3 regions of the Streptomyces sp. NPDC012827 genome follow, and region 3 is predicted to be linked to each of the others. Evidence: riboswitches for the same ligand, from Rfam matches in the RefSeq annotation. Region 3 holds a riboswitch; each other region holds the start of a gene.
What was found. A riboswitch is a leader RNA that binds a small molecule or an ion and turns the genes downstream of it on or off. The one in region 3 is predicted to bind thiamine pyrophosphate.

Region 1 (6,432 bases), on a different contig from region 3:
CGCCGCCCGTCCCCATGATGAGACGGGAGGAGAACTCCGTACCGCCGAGGACGAACACGTCGTCGGACATCGCGCTCAGCCCCCCTGCACCGCGGTGAGGACCTCGACCCGGTCGCCGTCACCGAGCAGCGTCGCCGCCCACTCGCCGCGCGGCACGACCGTCTCGTTGACGGCCGCGGCCACCCCGGTGGGCGCCGTGGTCAGGGTGGCGACGAGGGCGTCGAGGGAGACGGGGCCGTCCAGGACCCGGGCCTCTCCGTTCACGGACACGTTCATACGGGCTGCTCCTGTCGTACGGGAGGGGCGGAGGAGAAACGGAGGGGGGAGAAGGGGCGCGCCTCGTCGGGGAGGACGCCCGTGGCGAGGACCTCCGCCATGACGTCGCCGGTGACGGGGGTGAGCAGCACCCCGTTGCGGTAGTGGCCGGTGGCCAGGTGGAGGCCGGGCAGGGCGCTCGGGCCAAGCATCGGCGCGTTGTCGGGCGAGCCGGGGCGCAGCCCGGCGAGGGTCTCGGTGAGCGGCAGCTCGGTCAGTCCGGGGACGAGTTCATGCGCGTCCCGCAGCAGCTCGTACACCCCGCCCGCCGTGACGGTGGTGTCCCAGCCGAGCTCCTCGCTGGTGGCGCCCACGACCAGCTCGCCGTCGGCGCGGGGGACGAGGTAGACGTGGCTGCCCCGGACCACGGCCCGCACGGTCCGGGAGAGGAAGGGGGCGTACGCGGGCGGCACCCGCAGCCGCAGCACCTGCCCCTTCACGGGGCGCACCGGCGGCAGCACCTCCTCCGGCACGCCGGCGAGCCGCCCGCTCAGACTGCCCGCGGCCAGCACGACCTGACCGGCGCTCAGCTCCCCGCCGCCCTCCAGGAGGACCCCGGTCGCCCGGTCCCGTACCACCACCAGCCGCTCCGCGCGGGCGCGGTGGAGGACCACCCCGGCCCGCTCGCAGGCGACGACGAGCGCGGCGGCGAGCCGGCGCGGGTCGACCTGGTGGTCGCCGTCGACCCGCAGGCCGCCGCGCACGCCCGGCGCCAGCATCGGTTCGAGGCGCCGGCACTCCCGTCCGCTCAGCCACGCGGACGCCAGTCCGCAGCGGGTCTGGAGGGCGTGCAGTTCCCGCAGGTGGGCGCGGTCGTCGGCGTCGAGCGCGACGGCGAGCGTGCCGCAGGCGCGGTAGCCGACACCGTGGCCGGCGGCCTCCTCCAGCTCGGCGACGAACGCGGGATAGCGCGCCGCGGAGGCGAGGTTCAGCCCCAGCAGGGTCTCCTCGCCGTAGTGCAGTTCGGTGACGGCGGCGAGCATCCCGGCCGCGACCCGGGCGGCCCCGCCGCCGGGCTCCGGGTCGACGACCGCGGCGCGCAGCCCGCGCCGCGCCGCCCGCCAGGCCGTGACCAGGCCGATGATGCCGCCCCCGACCACGAGGACATCGGAAGAACGCATGGGCGTCCAGCCCCTCCCTTCGCCGGCATGACCCGGATCAGGTTCGTACGGTCGGAGGCCGGCCAGCCTCCCTCTCAGCCCGGTGCGTCCGGGCTCCCGCGAGTGCTTCACGTCGGTGGCCAGACTAACCCCCGCCCCCCGGGGCCGGTACAGCCCGTCCCCGGGACCGGTACGCCCCTGAAGGCTGACGTGTCGTCAGCTGCGTATGGTGGTCCGGTGAGCGAGCACCAGCAGACCCCGAGGCACGTCGTGATCGCCGGAGCCGGGATGGCGGGCGTGCAGACCGCCGTCGCCCTGCGCGAGCAGGGCTTCACCGGCGCGGTGACCCTGATCGGAGCCGAACCCCACCAGCCCTACGACCGTCCCCCGCTCTCCAAGGCGGTCCTCCTGGGCAAGGCCGAGGGCTCCGCCTTCGACATCGACTTCGCCGACCTGGACATCGACCTCCGGCTCGGCCTGGAGGCCGTCGCCCTGCGCCCCGGCGACCGCGAGATCGACACCGGCGCCGGGCCCGTCCCGTACGACGCCCTGGTGCTCGCCACCGGCGCCCACCCGGTCCCCCTGCCGGGCGCCGAGGGCGTCCCCGGCGTCCATCTGCTCCGCACCCTGGACGACGCCCTGCGCCTCGCCCCCGTCCTCGAACGGCGGAAGACCGTCGTGGTCGTCGGCGCCGGCTGGATCGGCGCCGAGTTCGCCACCGCCGCCCGGGAGGCGGGCTGCGCCGTCACCGTCGTCGAGGCCGCCGAACGGCCGCTCGGCGACGCCCTGCCCGCCGAGGTCACCGCCTTCATGGCCGGCTGGTACGCCGAGCGCGGCGCCGACCTCCTCACCCACGCGCGCGTGGCGACCGTCCGTCCCGGCGCCGTCGTCCTGGACGACGGCCGGGAACTCGCCGCCGACGCGGTCGTCGTCGGCATCGGAGCCCGCCCCGCCACCGGCTGGCTCGCCGGCTCCGGCATCGCCCTCGACCCGGACGGCGCCGTGACCGCCGACGACCGGCTGCGCACCTCCCTGCCCGACGTGTACGCCGTCGGTGACTGCGCCTCCTTCCCCTCCGCCCGCTACGGCGCCCGGCTCCTCGTCCACCACTGGGACAACGCCCTCCAGGGCCCGCGCACGGTCGCCGCCGACATCCTGGGCGCGCTGCCGGAGCCGTACGACCCGGTGCCGTACTTCTGGTCCGAGCAGTTCGGCCGGTTCGTCCAGTACGCGGGACGCCACGCGGACGCCGACGGAACGGTGTGGCGCGGGGACCCCTCCTCGGAGGCCTGGAGCGTGCTGTGGCTGCGCGGAGGGGTGCCCGTCGCCCTGCTGGCCGTGGGCCGGCCCCGCGACCTGGCCCAGGGCCGCAAGCTCATCGAGACCGCCACGCCCGTCGACCCGGAGCGCGCCGCCGACCCGGCCGTCCCCCTGAAGGCGGCCGTCCGGTAGGGCCCGACTACCGGCTGTCGGTCCGGGATGGCACGCTTGTCCCGTGACCGAGATTGACGAAAAGATCGATGCTCTCGTCCCCGCGTGGCTCTACCTCCCCGACATCGCGGAGATGCTGGACGTCGAGGTGACGCGTGTCCGGCAGCTGGTCAAGGACGGCCAGCTCATCGCCGTACGCCGCGGGGAGAACAACGCCCTGCAGGTGCCGGCCGCCTTCATCCAGGGCGACAAGGTCGTCAAGGGCCTCGCCGGCACCCTGACGCTGCTGCGGGACGACGGCTTCAACGACGAGGAAATGCTGGAGTGGCTGTTCACTCCGGACCCGAGCCTGCCGGGCACGCCCGCGCAGGCGCTCGCCGAGAACCGCGGCACGGAGGTGAAGCGCCGCGCCCAGGCGCTCGCTGTCTGACCCGCCGGAACGGCGCGCCCCGCGCGGGGCGGCGCTGACGCGACCGATGACACCCCGCCCCGCCGAGGGGCGGGGTGTCGTGCCTTGCGCGCCGTGCCCCCGGTCCCGCGCCCGTCGCCGGGGCCCCGCCGGGTCCCGCCCCCGGGCATCCGGCCTCCGCCTGCCCGTGCCCCCTCCCGCACCGGCCCCCCACCGGCCTCCGGTCGTGCCCCCACCCGCTACCGTGGCGGCCGCGCGGCTCGACAACAGCGACAGATCCAGCAGCGGGCGCGGCGGTGGGCCATCGGTCGGCGTCGTGCCGGCACCACCCGATGGGGGGACCCAGCCATGCCCACACCCCGTGAGCGACTCGCCGACGCCCGGCTCTACCTGTGTACCGACGCGCGCAAGCGGCAGGGCGACCTGCCCGAGTTCCTCGACGCCGTGCTCTCCTCCGGCGTCGACGTCGTGCAGCTGCGCGACAAGGGCATGGAGGCCGCCGAGGAGCTGGAGCACCTCGCCGTCCTCGCCGACGCCTGCCGGCGCCACGGCACGCTCCTGGCCGTGAACGACCGGGCCGACGTGGCCCACGCGATCGGCTCCGACGTCCTCCACCTCGGCCAGGGCGACCTCCCCGTGCCCGCCGCCCGCGCGATCCTCGGCGACGAGGTGCTCATCGGCCGTTCCTGCCACGCCGAGACCGAGGTGGCCGCGGCCGCCGCCGAGCCCGGCGTGGACTACTTCTGCACCGGCCCCTGCTGGCCCACGCCCACCAAGCCCGGCCGGTACGCGCCGGGCCTCGGGCTCGTCCGGTACGCGGCGGGCCTCGCCCAGGACCGCCCCTGGTTCGCCATCGGCGGCATCGACGCCGCCAACCTGGACGAGGTCCTGGACGCCGGCGCGCGCCGGATCGTCGTCGTCCGGGCGATCACGGAGGCCGACGACCCGGCCGCCGCGACCGCCGCCCTCGCCCGGCGCGTCCGCGAGCGGACCGCCGCGGCGGCGTAGCGCCCGGGAGCGGGGGCCGGGCGAGGGACGGAACCCGGGCCCCGCCCGGCCCCCGCTTTTCGCTGTCCGAAAAGCTGTCCATCTTTCGGACGACCGGTACGCCGCTTCCCGGACCGCGTCTAACCTGCCCGTATGGCCCTTGGAACCGCTTCCGTCCGCTCGGACCGCGCCCGCACGGTCCGCGAGATCCTCGCCTCCGGCAGCACGTCGTACTCGTTCGAGTTCTACGCGCCCCGGACCGAGAAGGGCGAACAGGTCCTCTGGAACGCCATGCGCCGCGTCGAGGCGGTCGGCCCGAGCTTCGTCTCCGTCACCTACGGCGCAGGCGGCACCACCCGGGGCGGCACCGTCAAGGCCACCCAGAAGATCGCCTCCGACACCACGCTCACCCCCGTCGCCCACCTCACCGCCGTCGACCACTCCGTCGCGGAACTGCGCAACATCCTCGGCCAGTACGCCGACGCCGGCATCCGCAACATGCTGGCGCTGCGCGGCGACCCCGCCGGCGACCCGCTGGGGGAGTGGGTCGAGCACCCCGAGGGCGTCCGCTACGCCGCCGACCTGGTCCGGCTCATCAAGGAGTCCGGCGACTTCTGCGTGGGCGTCGCCGCCTTCCCGGAGATGCACCCGCGCTCCACCGACTGGGACACGGACATCCGGCACTTCGTGGACAAGTGCCGCGCCGGCGCGGACTACGCCATCACCCAGATGTTCTTCGACCCGGAGAGGTATCTGCGGCTCCGCGACCGCGTCGCCAAGGCCGGCTGCGACACCCCGATCATCCCCGAGGTCATGCCCGTCGTGAACGTGAAGACCCTGGGCCGGCTGCCCGAGTTGAGCAACGCCGCCTTCCCCGCGGACGTGAAAGAGCGGATCCTCGCGGTCAAGGACGATCCCGCCGCTGTACGCTCCATCGGTATCGAGTTCGCGACGGAGTTCTGCGCGCGGCTGCTCTCCGAGGGTGTCCCCGGACTGCACTTCATCACGCTGAACAGCTCCACCGCGACGCTCGAGATCTACGAGAATCTCGGACTGCACCAGCAGTCGTGACCGGTCGTACCCGCCCCGACCCGCGGCGGTGACCGTGGAGAGGGGCGGCGGGGCATGGGGTGGACGGTCCTCTACATCGCGTTCGGTGTGGTGGCGCTCTGGCTGCTGGGCGAGGTGCTCCTCCAGTACAAGGCGCGACTGCGCTGGCGTCTCCTCGCCTTCGCCGGCTTCCTCGGCGTGGTCGTGGGCGTGCTGCTGCCCTCGGTCCCCGTCATCGTCCTCGGCGCCCTCGCGTTCGCCGTCGGACAGACCTACGTCACGCTCTCCTTCCGGCGCGGCTTCTCCACCGGCTGGGCGATCGGCGGCAACCCCGGCGCGAGCCGCCGCCGCAGGTCCGGCGGGTCCGGGCGACGCGGGGCGACCCTGGAGGTGACCGAACTCTCGTACGACGGCGAGGGTGAGGGCGCGGACGGGACCGGCACCCCGGAGGCGGCGGGGACCGCGCGGGGCGGCGAGCCGGAGGTCACCGCGGTGTACGAGCCCCTGCCGATCCCCGACGAGACGGGGCAGTACGCCGTCTACGCGCCCGCCGGCGGCGGCGCCCACGGCGACACGGGGGCGTACGACCCGACGGCGGCCTACGGAGCGCCGGGCCAGGACGGGCTGCCGGGCCACGGCGGCTACGACGGTTTCCCCGCCGAGTACCCCGCGCAGCCCGCCTACGACTACGGCACCGGTGACGGTCAGCAGCAGTACGCCGCCTACTCCGACCCGTACATCGGCCCGGGCACGGACGCCCAGCAGTACGCCCCGTACTACGGCGACCCCTACGCGCCGTCCTCCGCCTACGACACGCCGCCCGGCGGCGTGTGGGTCCCCCAGCAGCGCGACACCGAGCCCGAGCCGCCGCAGCCGCACACCCCGGAGGCGTACGGCTACGAGCAGCAGCTCCCCGACGACCGGTCCCCGTACCGCTACTGAGCCGGCACCCGGGCGGCCGCGGCGGGCCGCCCGGTCACCGCGAGCCGCGGAAGTCCACGCCCTCCACGACGAGGCCCGCGACCAGCGCGCCGGACATGCCCGCGTGGGCGAGCCCGCCCCCCGGGTGCGACCAGCCGCCCGCCAGGTACAGGCCCGGCAGCGGGGACGGGTTCGCGGCCGGCAGCAGCCGCCCCCCGG
Region 2 (6,432 bases), on a different contig from region 3:
TACCGCCGACGGCTCCACCCGCCCCCGCTGCTCCCCCGGCCTCCGCCCCGCCCCTGCCGCCCACGGCACCGGCGCACACCGCCGCCCCGCGGCAGGCGGATCCGCAGGCCGCCCCGGCACCGCGGCCCGTCCCGTCGCAGCCGCACGCGCCCCAGCCGGCGACGCCGCAGCCGACCGCGCCCGATGCCCACGCGCCGATGCCCACCGCGCCGCAGCCCGCCGATCCGACCCTGCACCTCGGCCGGGTGCCCGCCGCCGCGTACCCGGACCCGGCCGGTTCCTCCTCCATCGTCACCGTCGCCACCGGGCACCCGGGCAACGCCTTTCCCGAGGGCCAGGCACCCGAGGGCTACACCCCGACCGAACGCGACCTCCCGGTGATCAACCGCGGCGACACCGTCCAGGTCCACGTCACCCAGGCCCCCGCGCCCGCGCCCGCGCCGGGCGCCGCCACCGGCGAAGGGCCCGGACCGCTGTACGTCGTCGGTGACGTCCACGGCTACCTCGACGAACTCGTCGCCGCCCTGTACGCGCAGGGCCTCATCGACGAGAACGGCGGCTGGGCCGCGGGCAACGCCCGCCTCTGGTTCCTCGGCGACTTCACCGACCGCGGCCCCGACGGCATCGGTGTCATCGACCTGGTCATGCGGCTCTCCGCCGAGGCCGCCGCCGCCGGCGGCTACTGCAAGGCCCTCATGGGCAACCACGAGCTGCTGCTCATCGGCGCCAAACGGTTCGGCGACACACCGGTCAACTCCGGTGCCGGCACCGCCACCTTCCAGGCCGCCTGGCTCCTCAACGGCGGCCAGAAGACCGACATGGACCGGCTCCAGGACGTCCACCTCCAGTGGATGTCCCGGCTCGACGCCGTCGTGCGGGAGGACGACCACCTCCTGCTGCACTCCGACACCACCGCGTACCTGGAGTACGGCGAGACGATCGAGGACGTCAACGACACCGTCCACGAGATCCTCAACCGGAACGACGCCGACGAGGTCTGGGACCTCTTCCGCAAGTTCACCAAGCGCTTCGCCTTCCGCGACGACGGCGGACCCCAGGCCGTGCAGGAACTCCTCTCCACCTACGGCGGCCACCGCGTCGTCCACGGCCACAGCCCCATCCCGTACCTCCTCGGCCAGGTCGGCGCGGAGGACGGCGAGGACTCCTCTGGCCCGGTCGTCGACGGTCCGCACGTGTACGCCGACGGTCTCGCGATCGCCATGGACGGTGGCGTGACCATGGCCGGAAAGCTGCTGGTCGTCCAACTCCCCCTGCCCGCCTGACGCGTCACCCTCCGCACCCGGAAAAGTCGAATTCCGGAAACTCCCTGTCAGCGCCCACGGTCCCCGCAATACCATCGGACCATCCGCAAGCAGGCTCTCCTCCGTTTCCGCCCAACCCGCCGCTGCCTGCGGCGCTTCGGGCCTACGGAGCATCGGGGGATGCACATGAACGTGGCTCCGCACCTGCTGACCGAGGACCGCGCCGAGTACGAGCGGGTCCTCGACGACGCACTGCGCACCGCCGGGACACGGCCGGAACTCGACGGTCTCGGCAGCCGGCTGACGAGCGCCCAGCTGCGCTCCATGGCGCTGAACGCGACAGCGCTGATCGCCGCCGCGGCGGCGAGCGAGTACGAGCACTTCGTCAGGGTCCGGGAACAGAGCCGGGCCCCCGCCGCACCCCGGCCGCCCACCTCCGCGCACGACGGCCCCGGCCCGGGCGTGGCCGCCATCATCACCGTCATGGTGCCCGTCCTCGCCGGCTCGGCAGCCGCGATCTTCCTGCTGGTCGGGGCGGTGCTGCACGCCCTGGCCCCGACCGTCGTGTTCGGCGGGACGCTGCTGACCGCCGGCCTCGTCTTCGGCGCCATCGCCGCCGGGGGCCTGCTGTGCGCGGGCGCCGGGCTCCTGGTCACGGCCCTCCGCAACAACCCGGCCGCGGCGGACCGCGACGACCCCGCCCCGGCCGACGAACTCTCCCTGGCCCGCGAGGCCTGGCGCCGGGCCCTCCTGGAACGCGGCATCCTCCCCTTCCTCACCACCGCCCTCGCCGCCACGGCACCCGCCGACCCGGCCCCGGACGCGTCCACCCCGTGAGCCGTACGCCTCCCGACCCACGGGAAGGCCCCGTAGAAAGCGGAAACGGAACCGGCCGACGACTCCCCCCGAAGCCGCCGACCGGTCCCCCCGTCGTGCGGAGGTCAGTCCGCCAGCGGCAGGTACACCCTGTTGCCGCTCGCCGCGAACTCCGCCGACTTCTCCGCCATGCCCGCCTGGATCTCCTCGGCCTTCAGGTCGCCGCCGTGCTCGCGGCGGATGTCCTGGGAGATCTTCATCGAGCAGAACTTCGGACCGCACATCGAGCAGAAGTGCGCGGTCTTCGCCGGCTCCGCGGGCAGCGTCTCGTCGTGGAACTCACGGGCCGTGTCCGGGTCGAGCGCCAGGTTGAACTGGTCCTCCCACCGGAACTCGAACCGCGCGTCGGAGAGCGCGTCGTCCCACTCCTGGGCCCCGGGGTGCCCCTTCGCCAGGTCCGCCGCGTGCGCGGCGATCTTGTAGGTGATGACGCCCGTCTTCACGTCGTCCTTGTTGGGCAGGCCCAGGTGCTCCTTGGGCGTGACGTAGCAGAGCATCGCCGTGCCCCACCAGGCGATCATCGCCGCGCCGATGCCCGAGGTGATGTGGTCGTAGGCGGGCGCCACGTCCGTGGTGAGCGGGCCGAGCGTGTAGAACGGCGCCTCCTCGCAGATCTCCTGCTGGAGGTCGATGTTCTCCTTGATCTTGTGCATCGGGACGTGCCCGGGGCCCTCGATCATGGTCTGCACGTTGTGCCGCTTGGCGATCGTGTTCAGCTCGCCGAGCGTGCGCAGCTCCGCGAACTGCGCCTCGTCGTTGGCGTCCGCGATCGAACCGGGCCGCAGCCCGTCGCCCAGGGAGTACGTGACGTCGTAGGCGGCGAGGATCTCGCAGAGCTCCTCGAAGTTCGTGTAGAGGAAGTTCTCCTTGTGGTGGGCGAGACACCAGGCCGCCATGATGGAGCCGCCGCGCGAGACGATGCCGGTCTTGCGGCGCGCGGTCAGCGGCACGTACGGCAGGAGCACGCCGGCGTGGACCGTCATGTAGTCGACGCCCTGCTCGGCCTGCTCGATGACCGTGTCCTTGTAGATCTCCCAGGTCAGTTCCTCGGCCCTGCCGTCGACCTTCTCCAGGGCCTGGTAGAGCGGCACGGTGCCGATGGGCACGGGGGAATTGCGCAGCACCCACTCGCGAGTGGTGTGGATGTTGCGGCCGGTGGAGAGGTCCATGACCGTGTCGGCACCCCACTTGGTCGCCCAGGTCATCTTCTCCACCTCCTCCTCGATGGAGGAGGTGACGGCGGAGTTGCCGATGTTGGCGTTGACCTTCACCAGGAACCGCTTGCCGATGATCATCGGCTCGATCTCGGGGTGGTTGACGTTGGCCGGCAGCACCGCGCGACCTGCGGCGATCTCCTCCCGTACGACCTCGGGGGAGACGTTCTCGCGGATCGCCACGTACTCCATCTCCGGGGTGATCTCCCCCCGGCGGGCGTACGCGAGCTGGGTCACCGCCCGGCCCTCCCGGCCGCGGCGCGGCAGGCGGGGGCGGCCGGGGAAGACGGCGTCGAGGTTCTTCAGCCCGCCGCCGCGCGGCGAGGTGTGCTTGATGCCGTCGTCCTCGGGGCGGACCGGACGGCCCGCGTACTCCTCGGTGTCGCCGCGCGCGATGATCCAGTTCTCGCGCAGCGGCGGAAGACCCCTCCGCACGTCGGTGTCGACGGTGGGGTCGGTGTACGGACCGGACGTGTCGTACAGGGTCACGTCCTTGCCGTTGGTGAGGTGCACCTGACGGACCGGCACCCGCAGGTCGGGGCGCGAGCCTTCGATGTACCCCTTGTGCCAGCCCGGCGTCCGCCGCTCGGAGGCGTTCGCTCCCGAGGCGTTGTTCCCGGCGGTGTTCTCGCCGGAGGCAGGCGTGTGCGCATCCTGAATGGTCATGAGACCGAATCTCCCTACGCCGGCATTACCCGGTAACAGGTTCGGCGGTCGGCGCAGCGTGTCGTCAGCGCCCTCTCAGCCCGGTGCTCCGAGCTCCCGCGTGTGCAAAGGTGCCACCACGCTAGCGTCATCCCTGGCGTGCTGAACAGTGGGCCCCCGACGTTCTTGCGATGATCGGTCGGTGACTTCCTCGCAGCAGACCCCCGATCCGCACGACCACGGCCACGGTGCGGGCGGCCATGGCCACGGTCACGCACCCCCGCCCGTCCCCGCTCACGCACCCGGGCACGGGTCCGGCTCCGGCCACGGGCACAGCCATGCCCACGGTCCCGCCGCGCCCGTCTCGCGCCACCTGCGCAGGGTCATCGCGGCGGTCCTGATCCCCTTCGCCACGGCGGTCGTGGTCGGCCTCGCGGTGCTGTGGCCGGGCGGCACGCCGGCGCACGAGCGGACCGGCGTGGGTTTCGACCGCCAGACCGAGCAGGGCACGGTCGTCTCGGTCGAGCGGGTCGACTGCAAGGACGTGAACGCCGCCCAGGTGCCCCCGACCGGTGACACCTCCACCCCACAGGGCCGGGAGGCGGTCAACGCCCAGCAGGGACAGTGCGAGAAGGCGACCGTCGAGGTCACCACCGGAAAGGACAAGGGCCGCAGGTTCGTCGAGATCGTGCAGCCGGACGCCCCGCGCCAACTGGACCAAGGGCAGGGCGTCGTGGTGGCGTACGCGCCGGACGCACCCCGGGACCTGCAGTACTCGGTGACGGACGTGAACCGGAAGATGCCCATGGCACTGCTGGCCGGCATCTTCGCGCTGGCGGTGGTGGTGGTCGGGCGGCTGCGGGGTCTGATGGCGCTGGTCGCGCTCGCGGTGAGCTTCCTGGTGCTGACCCTCTTCATCCTGCCGGCGATCCTGGAGGGCTCGAATCCGCTGGTCGTGGCGGTGGTCGGGTCGAGCGCGATCATGCTCATCGCGCTGTACATGTGCCACGGCCTGTCGGCCCGCACCTCGGTGGCGGTGCTGGGCACGCTGATCTCCCTGATGCTGATCGGCCTGCTCGGTTCGCTGTTCATCGGCTGGGCCTCGCTGAGCGGCAACACCGACGACAACACCGGTCTGATCCACGGCCTCTACCCGAACATCGACATGTCGGGTCTGCTGCTGGCGGGCGTCATCATCGGCTCGCTCGGCGTGCTCGACGACGTGACGGTCACCCAGACCTCGGCGGTCTGGGAGCTGCACCAGGCCGATCCCGGGATGGGCCCGCGCGCGCTCTACCGGGCGGGCATCCGGATCGGCCGGGACCACATCGCCTCGGTGGTGAACACCCTCGTCCTCGCCTACGCCGGTGCGGCCCTGCCGCTGCTCCTGCTGTTCTCGATCGCGCAGAGCAGCGTGGGCACGGTGGCCAACAGCGAGCTGGTGGCGGAGGAGATCGTACGGACGCTGGTCGGTTCGATCGGTCTGGTCGCCTCCGTGCCGGTCACCACCGGGCTCGCGGCCCTGGTCGTCTCGGCCGACCGCCCGGGGGGCGCCGGCGGCAGGAAGACGGCGCCGGTACGGGGCGGGCGGCGGCGCCGGGCCAAGTAGGCCCCGGCCGCTCGGTACGGCATTCCCGGGCCGCCGGGAGCGGGTGCCCGGCGGCGGGGTGGACGACGGCCCCGGGGCGCAGGGTCCCGGGGCCGTCGTTCGTCCACAGGCACCGGTGACCGCCCGACAGGTACGGTCTCCCGGCTTCCGTGTGTGTCAGCCGGCGTTCTCCTCGGCCAGGATCCGGCCGAGGGCCGCCTCCAGGTTGTCCTCGAAGTCACCGAGGGTGCATTCCTGCCCCAGCGGCACCAGCTTGTCCGTCCGGTCCAGGAAGGCGACGAGCGGCGGCGCGCTGGCTCGGAACAGCGCGCGGTCACTGCCGACCTGGAGGCGGATGGAGACGTCGGAGAGTCCTTCGGGTTCGGTGGGGGCGATGTGCACGTCCCCGTCCCCGCTGGGCCGGTTGATCCCGTCGAGCAGCAGTTCCCTGCCGAACGCCCAGGTCACCGGCGCGTCCCCGGGGAGGTGGAAGGTCATGCGCACCGCGTACGGATCCCGGGTCTCATATCGCAGTTCGACCGGGATCTTGAAGGAGAGCTCCTCGGAGACGAGGAAGCTCATCAGGACCTCGGCCTGAACCGTCTCTCGCATCATGTACCCCGCAGTCGGTGGAGCAGTGTGTGAACACAGCTGCTGAAGCTGTGACCGAAACGGCCAGGAATGATCCCTCGTGGCCCTCTTGACGCAATCGTGCTGTACGCGCTACCGGATCACAAGGAGTGATTTTTCAGATACTGATAGAGAAAGCGAGCGAGCTGAACAGCTTTCCGACCTCGGTACGTAGCCGCTCGATGGCTGGGAGTAGTCGTTCTTCCTGGTGGAGCGG
Region 3 (6,432 bases):
GTCGCCGCCACCGCGTACCGCAGCGAGTTCCCGATCGCCTCCAGCGGCGGCACCAGGAAGGTGCCGGTCGCGTCGAGCGAACCGAGCGCCCGGTAGTAACGCAGCCCGTACCCGTCGGGCCCGGCGAAGGACCGCTCCACGAGCACGCCCAGCGGCAGCAGGATCAGCAGCGCCACCGTCAGCAGCACCACGGCCAGCAGTGTCCACTGCCCGGCGCCGCGCGGCCGGCGGGCGGTCCGCTCCGCCGCCACCAGCCGCAGCGCGGTCTCCCGCCGGCGGACCGTCCAGGCGTGCACACCGAGGATCACGCCGACCGCCACGAACTGCGTCAGCGTCAGCACGGCGGCCGTCGGCAGGTCCAGCAGCCGGGCCGTCTGCCGGTAGATCTCCGCCTCCAGCGTCGTGTACGCGTCCCCGCCGAGGATCTGCACGACACCGAAGGAGGTGAAGGTGAACAGGAACACCATCAGCGCGGCCGCCGACACGGCCGGCACCAGCGCCGGCAGCGTCACCGTCCGCCAGGCCGTGAAGCGGGAGGCGCCGAGGACCCGGGCCGCCTCCTCCTGGCGCGGGTCGAGCTGGGCCCAGAGCCCGCCGACGGTCCGGACGACCACCGCGTAGTTGAAGAAGACATGGGCGAGGAGGATGGCCCACACACCGGTGTCGAGCCGCACCCCCCACAGCGTGTCCGTCAGCCCGCCCCGGCCGGCGACCGCGAGGAACGCCGTGCCGACGAGCACCGTCGGCAGCACGAAGGGCACCGTGACGACCGCCCGCAGCACGTTCTTGCCGGGGAAGTCGAAGCGGGCGAAGACGTACGCCCCCGGCAGCGCGAGCAGCAGCGTCAGCCCGGTGGAGGCCGCCGCCTGCCCCACGGTGAAACCGAGCACGTCCAGGATCTCCGGCCGGCTCAGCGTCTCGCCGATCCGGCCGAACCGCCACGTCCCGTCGGGCCGCAGCCCCCGGTCCACGATCGAGACGACCGGCCAGGCGAAGAAGACCGCGAAGAACGCGACCGGCAGGGCCATCAGGCCCAGCCGCGCCGCGCTCCCCCCGCGACCGCGCGTCACTTCAGGACGAGCGAGGACCACTGCCGGATCCACCCGTCACGCTTCTCGGCGATCTTCTCCGGCGCCATCGTCTCCGGCCGCTCGACCACCACGCCGTGCCGCGTGAACAGCTCCGGCAGGCTCGCGTCCTTCGCCACCGGGTTGACGAACATCTGCAGCGGCATGTCGTCCTGGAACTTCTTGGAGATCAGGAAGTCGATCAGCTTCTTGCCGCCCTCGGGGTTCTTCGCCCCGTTCAGCAGCCCCGCGAACTCGATCTGCCGGAAGCAGGTGCCGGTCGACACCCCCGTGGGGGCCTCCTTCGGCCGCGGCTCGCCGTAGAGGACCTCCACGGGCGGGCTGGAGGCGTACGAGACGACGAGCGGCCGATCGCCCTTGGCCTGCTTGCCGCCGGCCGAGCCGGAGAACTCCTGGTTGTAGGCGAGCTCCCAGCTGTCGACGGTCTTGACCCCGTTGGCCTTCAGCTTCTTCCAGTAGTCCTGCCAGCCCTCGTCGCCGTACGCGGCGACCGTGCCGAGCAGGAAACCGAGGCCCGGGGAGGACCGCTCCGGGTTCTCCACCACCAGCAGGTCCTTGTACTGCGGCTTCGCCAGGTCGTCGAAGGTCCGCGGCGGCGCCAGCTTCTTGTCCGCGAAGAACTTCTTGTCGTAGTTGACGCAGATGTCGCCGGAGTCGACGGGCGTGACCCGGTGCTCCTCGTCCGGCCGGTACGCGGCGGGCACCCGGTCCAGGCCCTTCGCCTCGTACGGCACGAAGATCCCGTTGTCGAGGGCGCGGGACAGCAGGGTGTTGTCGACGCCGAAGAAGACGTCACCCTGCGGCGAGCCCTTGGTGAGGATCTCCTTGTTCACGGCCTCGCCCGCGTCACCGGCCTTGAGGATCTTGACCGTGTAACCGGTCTCCTCGGTGAACGCGGCCAGCACCTCCTTGGAGGCGTTGAACGAGTCGTGGCTCACGAGCGTCACGGTCTTCGGCGCCGGCCCACCGCTCTTGCCCGCCGCGTCGCGGACGTCCTCGGTGGAGCAGGCGGCGAGACTCGTGACGCCCAGCGCCGCGACCAGCGCGACGGCGGCGTACTTCTTGGTGCTCACTGGATTCCTCCTGGGGGTGACCAGGAAGAGACGCGGCCCTGCCCGCGACCGGCGGACCGGACGCGGGCAGGGCGCAACAGCTCGAGTTAACGACCGAACTTCCTACCCAGAATGACCTGGGCGAGGTTCAGAGGGTCTGCGGTCTGACGGTCACCGCACTCTCAGCGCTGTGGCGCTCCCCTGTCGGAATATGCAGATGTGTTCGAGCACAGCGTACAAGGTCAGCGCTCGGACGCCGCGAGCTGTCCACAGGCGCCGTCGATCTCCTGGCCGCGGGTGTCCCGGACGGTCACCGGAACGCCGTGGGCGGCGATCGCCTCGACGAACGCCTTCTCGTCCTCGGGCCGGGACGCCGTCCACTTGGAGCCCGGGGTCGGGTTCAGCGGGATCAGGTTGACGTGCACCCTCTTGCCCTTCAGCAGCCGGCCCAGCAGGTCACCCCGCCACGCCTGGTCGTTGATGTCCCGGATGAGGGCGTACTCGATGGAGATCCGGCGCCCGGACTTCTCCGCGTACTCCCATGCCGCGTCGAGGACCTCCCGCACCTTCCACCGCGTGTTCACCGGTACGAGCGTGTCGCGCAGCTCGTCGTCCGGCGCGTGCAGCGAGACCGCCAGACGGCACTTGAAGCCCTCGTCGGCGAACCGCAGCATCGCCGGCACCAGGCCGACCGTGGACACGGTGATCCCGCGCTGCGACAGACCGAGGCCGTCCGGCTCCGGGTCGGTGAGCCGGCGGATCGCGCCGACGACCCGCTTGTAGTTCGCGAGCGGCTCGCCCATCCCCATGAACACGATGTTCGACAGCCGCGCCGGCCCGCCGGGGACCTCCCCGTCGCGCAGCGCCCGCATCCCGTCCACGATCTGGTGCACGATCTCCGCGGTCGACAGGTTCCGGTCGAGACCGGCCTGCCCGGTGGCGCAGAACGGACAGTTCATGCCGCAGCCGGCCTGGGAGGAGATGCACATCGTCACCCGGTCCGGGTAGCGCATGAGCACCGACTCCACGAGCGTGCCGTCGTGCAGCCGCCACAGCGTCTTACGGGTGGTGTCGTCGTCGCACGACACGTGCCGCACCACCGACATCAGGTCCGGCAGCAGCTCGGCCGCCAGCTTCTCCCGCGACGCGGCCGGGATGTCGGTCCACGCCGCGGGGTCGTGCGCGTACCGGGCGAAGTAGTGCGTCGACAGCTGCTTGGCACGGAACGGCTTCTCGCCGATCGCCGCGACCGCCTCCTTCCGCTCGGCGGGCGACAGGTCGGCGAGGTGCCGCGGCGGCTGCTTGGCTCCGCGCGGGGCGACGAAAGTGAGTTCTCCGGGAAGCGGACGGGCCACGTCGGGCGTCTCCTCAAAACGACGAGGTCCGCCCCCGCGGCGGCGGGTGGCACGGCGAGCACGGCGGCACGGCGCCGGAGCCGGGAGACCTCTGGATCACCCCCCGCAGCGGCGGGGGACTACGAAGGGCCCGCGACGCCACGCGCCACGAGCCCTTCCAGAGTACCCGCTGTCCGTCAACCCGTTCCGACGAACAGTCCGAGCAGCAGCCACACCACCGGTGCCGTCGGCAGCAGCGAGTCCAGCCGGTCCATGATCCCGCCGTGCCCCGGCAGCAGCGTGCCCATGTCCTTGATGCCGAGGTCCCGCTTGATCATCGACTCGCCGAGGTCACCGAGCGTCGCGCTCGCCGCCACCGCCAGGCCCAGCAGCAGCCCCTGCCACCAGGTGCCGCCGTCGATCAGGAACTCCATGCACAGCGCGCCCGCCGCCATCGCGAACGTCACCGCGCCGGCCAGCCCCTCACGGGTCTTGCCGGGGCTGATCCGCGGGGCCAGTTTGCGCTTGCCGAACCGCCAGCCGATCGCGTACGCCCCCGTGTCGCTGACGACCGTCAGCAGCAGGAACGTCAGCACCCGCCACGGCCCGTCGTCAGCCGTGAGCAGCAGCGCCACGAACGTCGCCAGGAACGGCACGTAGAACGCGGCGAAGACACCGGCCGTGACGTCCTTCAGATAGCCCTCGGGGGGCTCCGTCATCCGCCACACCAGCACCGCGAGGGCGGTCAGGGCCATCGCGACCCACGCGCCTTCCGGCCCGCGCACGAAACCGGCGACGACCATCGCCGCGCCGCCGACGGCGAGCGGCACCAGCGGCGCCTTGATCTCCTTGCGCTCCTGGAGACGGGAGGTGAGCTCCCAGAGCCCGACCACCACGGCGATCGCTATGACGCCGACGAACGCCGGCGGCCAGAAGAACAGCGAGGCGATGACGACGGCGCCGAGACCGACTCCGACCCCTATGGCCGCGCCCAGGTCCCGCCCCGCGCTCTTCTTCTGCCGCGGCTCCCCGGAGGGGGACGACGGAGGGGGGGTGGGGCTGGACATGGGCTCCTGCGGGTGCTCGTGCGGTCCCCCGTCACGGAACAGGGGACCGCCCGTGTGGGCGGCCCCCCGGCCGTGACCGTCCTGGAATCCGCCGGCGGGAACGTCGGGCACGATGGGCATGGGGCGAGTCTGCGACGCCTCCTGCCGATCGTGGGCGGGACCCGCCGGGGCAGGCCCCTGGTCGGGTCCGCCGAAGCCGGCACCGGCCGGCGACCCCCAGGAAGAGTCGTTCATCAGACCTCGAGCAGCTCGGCTTCCTTGTGCTTGAGCAGCTCGTCCACCTGCGCGACGTACTTCGCGGTGGTGTCGTCGAGCTCCTTCTCGGCGCGGCGGCCCTCGTCCTCGCCGACCTCGCCGTCCTTCACGAGCTTGTCGATGGTCTCCTTGGCCTTGCGGCGGACCGAGCGGATCGAGATCTTCGAGTCCTCGGCCTTGCCCTTGGCGACCTTGATGTACTCGCGGCGGCGCTCCTCGGTCAGCTCGGGGAACACCACCCGGATGATGTTGCCGTCGTTGCTCGGGTTGACGCCGAGGTCCGAGTCCCGGATCGCCTGCTCGATGTTGCGCAGCGCGCTCTTGTCGAACGGGGTCACCACGGCCATGCGCGGCTCCGGGACGGAGAACGACGCCAGCTGGTTGATGGGCGTGATGGCGCCGTAGTAGTCCGCCACGATCTTGTTGAACATCGCCGGGTGCGCACGGCCGGTGCGGATCGCGGCGAAGTCCTCCTTGGCGACCACGACGGCCTTCTCCATCTTCTCCTCGGCCTCGAGGAGGGTCTCTTCGATCACCAGTTGCTCCTGCGTGTCGTCGCGTTGTGTCCTGCACGGTGTACGACCGGCAGGGCTGTCGTCCAGCCCCTGGCGGGGCGGTTCCCGGTTCGGGTCAGGCCCGGGTGCCCTGGTCGCTCACGAGCGTGCCGATCTTCTCACCCTTCACCGCGCGCGCGATATTGCCCTCGGTGAGCAGTTCGAAGACGAGGATCGGGAGATTGTTGTCCCGGCACAGGGTGATGGCGGTGGCGTCGGCGACCTTCAGGTCGCGCGAGAGCACCTCGCCGTACTCCAGCGCGTCGAACTTGACCGCGTCGGGGTTGGTCTTGGGGTCGGAGTCGTAGACGCCGTCCACGCCGTTCTTGCCCATGAGCAGGGCCTCGGCGTCGATCTCCAGGGCACGCTGGGCGGCCGTGGTGTCCGTGGAGAAGTACGGCATGCCCATACCGGCGCCGAAGATGACGACGCGCCCCTTCTCCAGGTGGCGCACGGCGCGCAGCGGGATGTACGGCTCGGCGACCTGCCCCATGGTGATGGCGGTCTGGACGCGCGAGTCGATGCCCTCCTTCTCCAGGAAGTCCTGGAGGGCGAGGCAGTTCATCACGGTGCCGAGCATGCCCATGTAGTCGGACCGGGCCCGGTCCATGCCGCGCTGCTGGAGTTCGGCGCCGCGGAAGAAGTTTCCGCCGCCGATCACGATCGCGATCTCCGCGCCGTCGCGGACGACTGCCGCGATCTCGCGCGCGATGGCGTGCACGACGTCGGGGTCGACGCCCAGGCCGGTACCGCCGGAGAAGGCCTCCCCGGACAGCTTCAGCATGTAGCGGCCGGCCTTTTTGCCGTTGTTGTCGTCGCCCTGTACGGCGCCCTGATTCATGGAGATCTCCTCGTGCACATACGAAGAAGGCCATTGCCTGGGGTCCTCGTGGGTGTCCCGTGCGGCAATGGCCTCCTCGTCAGATCTGCGGTCGTCCTGCGCGGGCGCGGACGACTGCTTCAGACCCTACCGGGGTCCGGTGTCCGTCGCGTATGCGAACGGACTCAGATGCCGACCTTGATGCGCGAGAAGCGCTTCAGGGTGACACCGGCCTCGTCCAGGATCTGCTGGACGGTCTTCT

Region 1: linked by a shared signal. The riboswitch ahead of thiO (glycine oxidase ThiO) and the one ahead of ACFY60_RS00400 (thiamine ABC transporter substrate binding subunit) in region 3 are both predicted to bind thiamine pyrophosphate.
Region 2: linked by a shared signal. The riboswitch ahead of thiC (phosphomethylpyrimidine synthase ThiC) and the one ahead of ACFY60_RS00400 (thiamine ABC transporter substrate binding subunit) in region 3 are both predicted to bind thiamine pyrophosphate.

Annotation. Positions count from the first base shown of each region.
Region 1 covers NZ_JBIBBY010000005.1:175,447-181,878, forward strand. The annotation lists gene ACFY60_RS13120 (thiazole synthase) at 1-70, opposite strand, end outside; gene thiS (sulfur carrier protein ThiS) at 76-276, opposite strand; gene thiO (glycine oxidase ThiO) at 273-1,436, opposite strand; TPP riboswitch at 1,434-1,546, opposite strand; gene ACFY60_RS13135 (NAD(P)/FAD-dependent oxidoreductase) at 1,653-2,867, shown strand; gene ACFY60_RS13140 (Rv2175c family DNA-binding protein) at 2,911-3,276, shown strand; gene thiE (thiamine phosphate synthase) at 3,604-4,263, shown strand; gene metF (methylenetetrahydrofolate reductase [NAD(P)H]) at 4,396-5,313, shown strand; gene ACFY60_RS13155 (hypothetical protein) at 5,368-6,234, shown strand; gene ACFY60_RS13160 (phytoene desaturase family protein) at 6,269-6,432, opposite strand, start outside.
Region 2 covers NZ_JBIBBY010000002.1:175,816-182,247, forward strand. The annotation lists gene ACFY60_RS04185 (metallophosphoesterase) at 1-1,283, shown strand, start outside; gene ACFY60_RS04190 (hypothetical protein) at 1,443-2,099, shown strand; gene thiC (phosphomethylpyrimidine synthase ThiC) at 2,204-4,018, opposite strand; TPP riboswitch at 4,013-4,128, opposite strand; gene ACFY60_RS04200 (YibE/F family protein) at 4,200-5,606, shown strand; gene ACFY60_RS04205 (SsgA family sporulation/cell division regulator) at 5,763-6,197, opposite strand; gene ACFY60_RS04210 (IclR family transcriptional regulator) at 6,334-6,432, opposite strand, start outside.
Region 3 covers NZ_JBIBBY010000001.1:96,120-102,551, forward strand. The annotation lists gene ACFY60_RS00395 (ABC transporter permease) at 1-1,028, opposite strand, end outside; gene ACFY60_RS00400 (thiamine ABC transporter substrate binding subunit) at 1,067-2,161, opposite strand; TPP riboswitch at 2,243-2,353, opposite strand; gene rlmN (23S rRNA (adenine(2503)-C(2))-methyltransferase RlmN) at 2,383-3,495, opposite strand; gene ACFY60_RS00410 (phosphatidate cytidylyltransferase) at 3,672-4,775, opposite strand; gene frr (ribosome recycling factor) at 4,775-5,332, opposite strand; gene pyrH (UMP kinase) at 5,427-6,191, opposite strand; gene tsf (translation elongation factor Ts) at 6,356-6,432, opposite strand, start outside.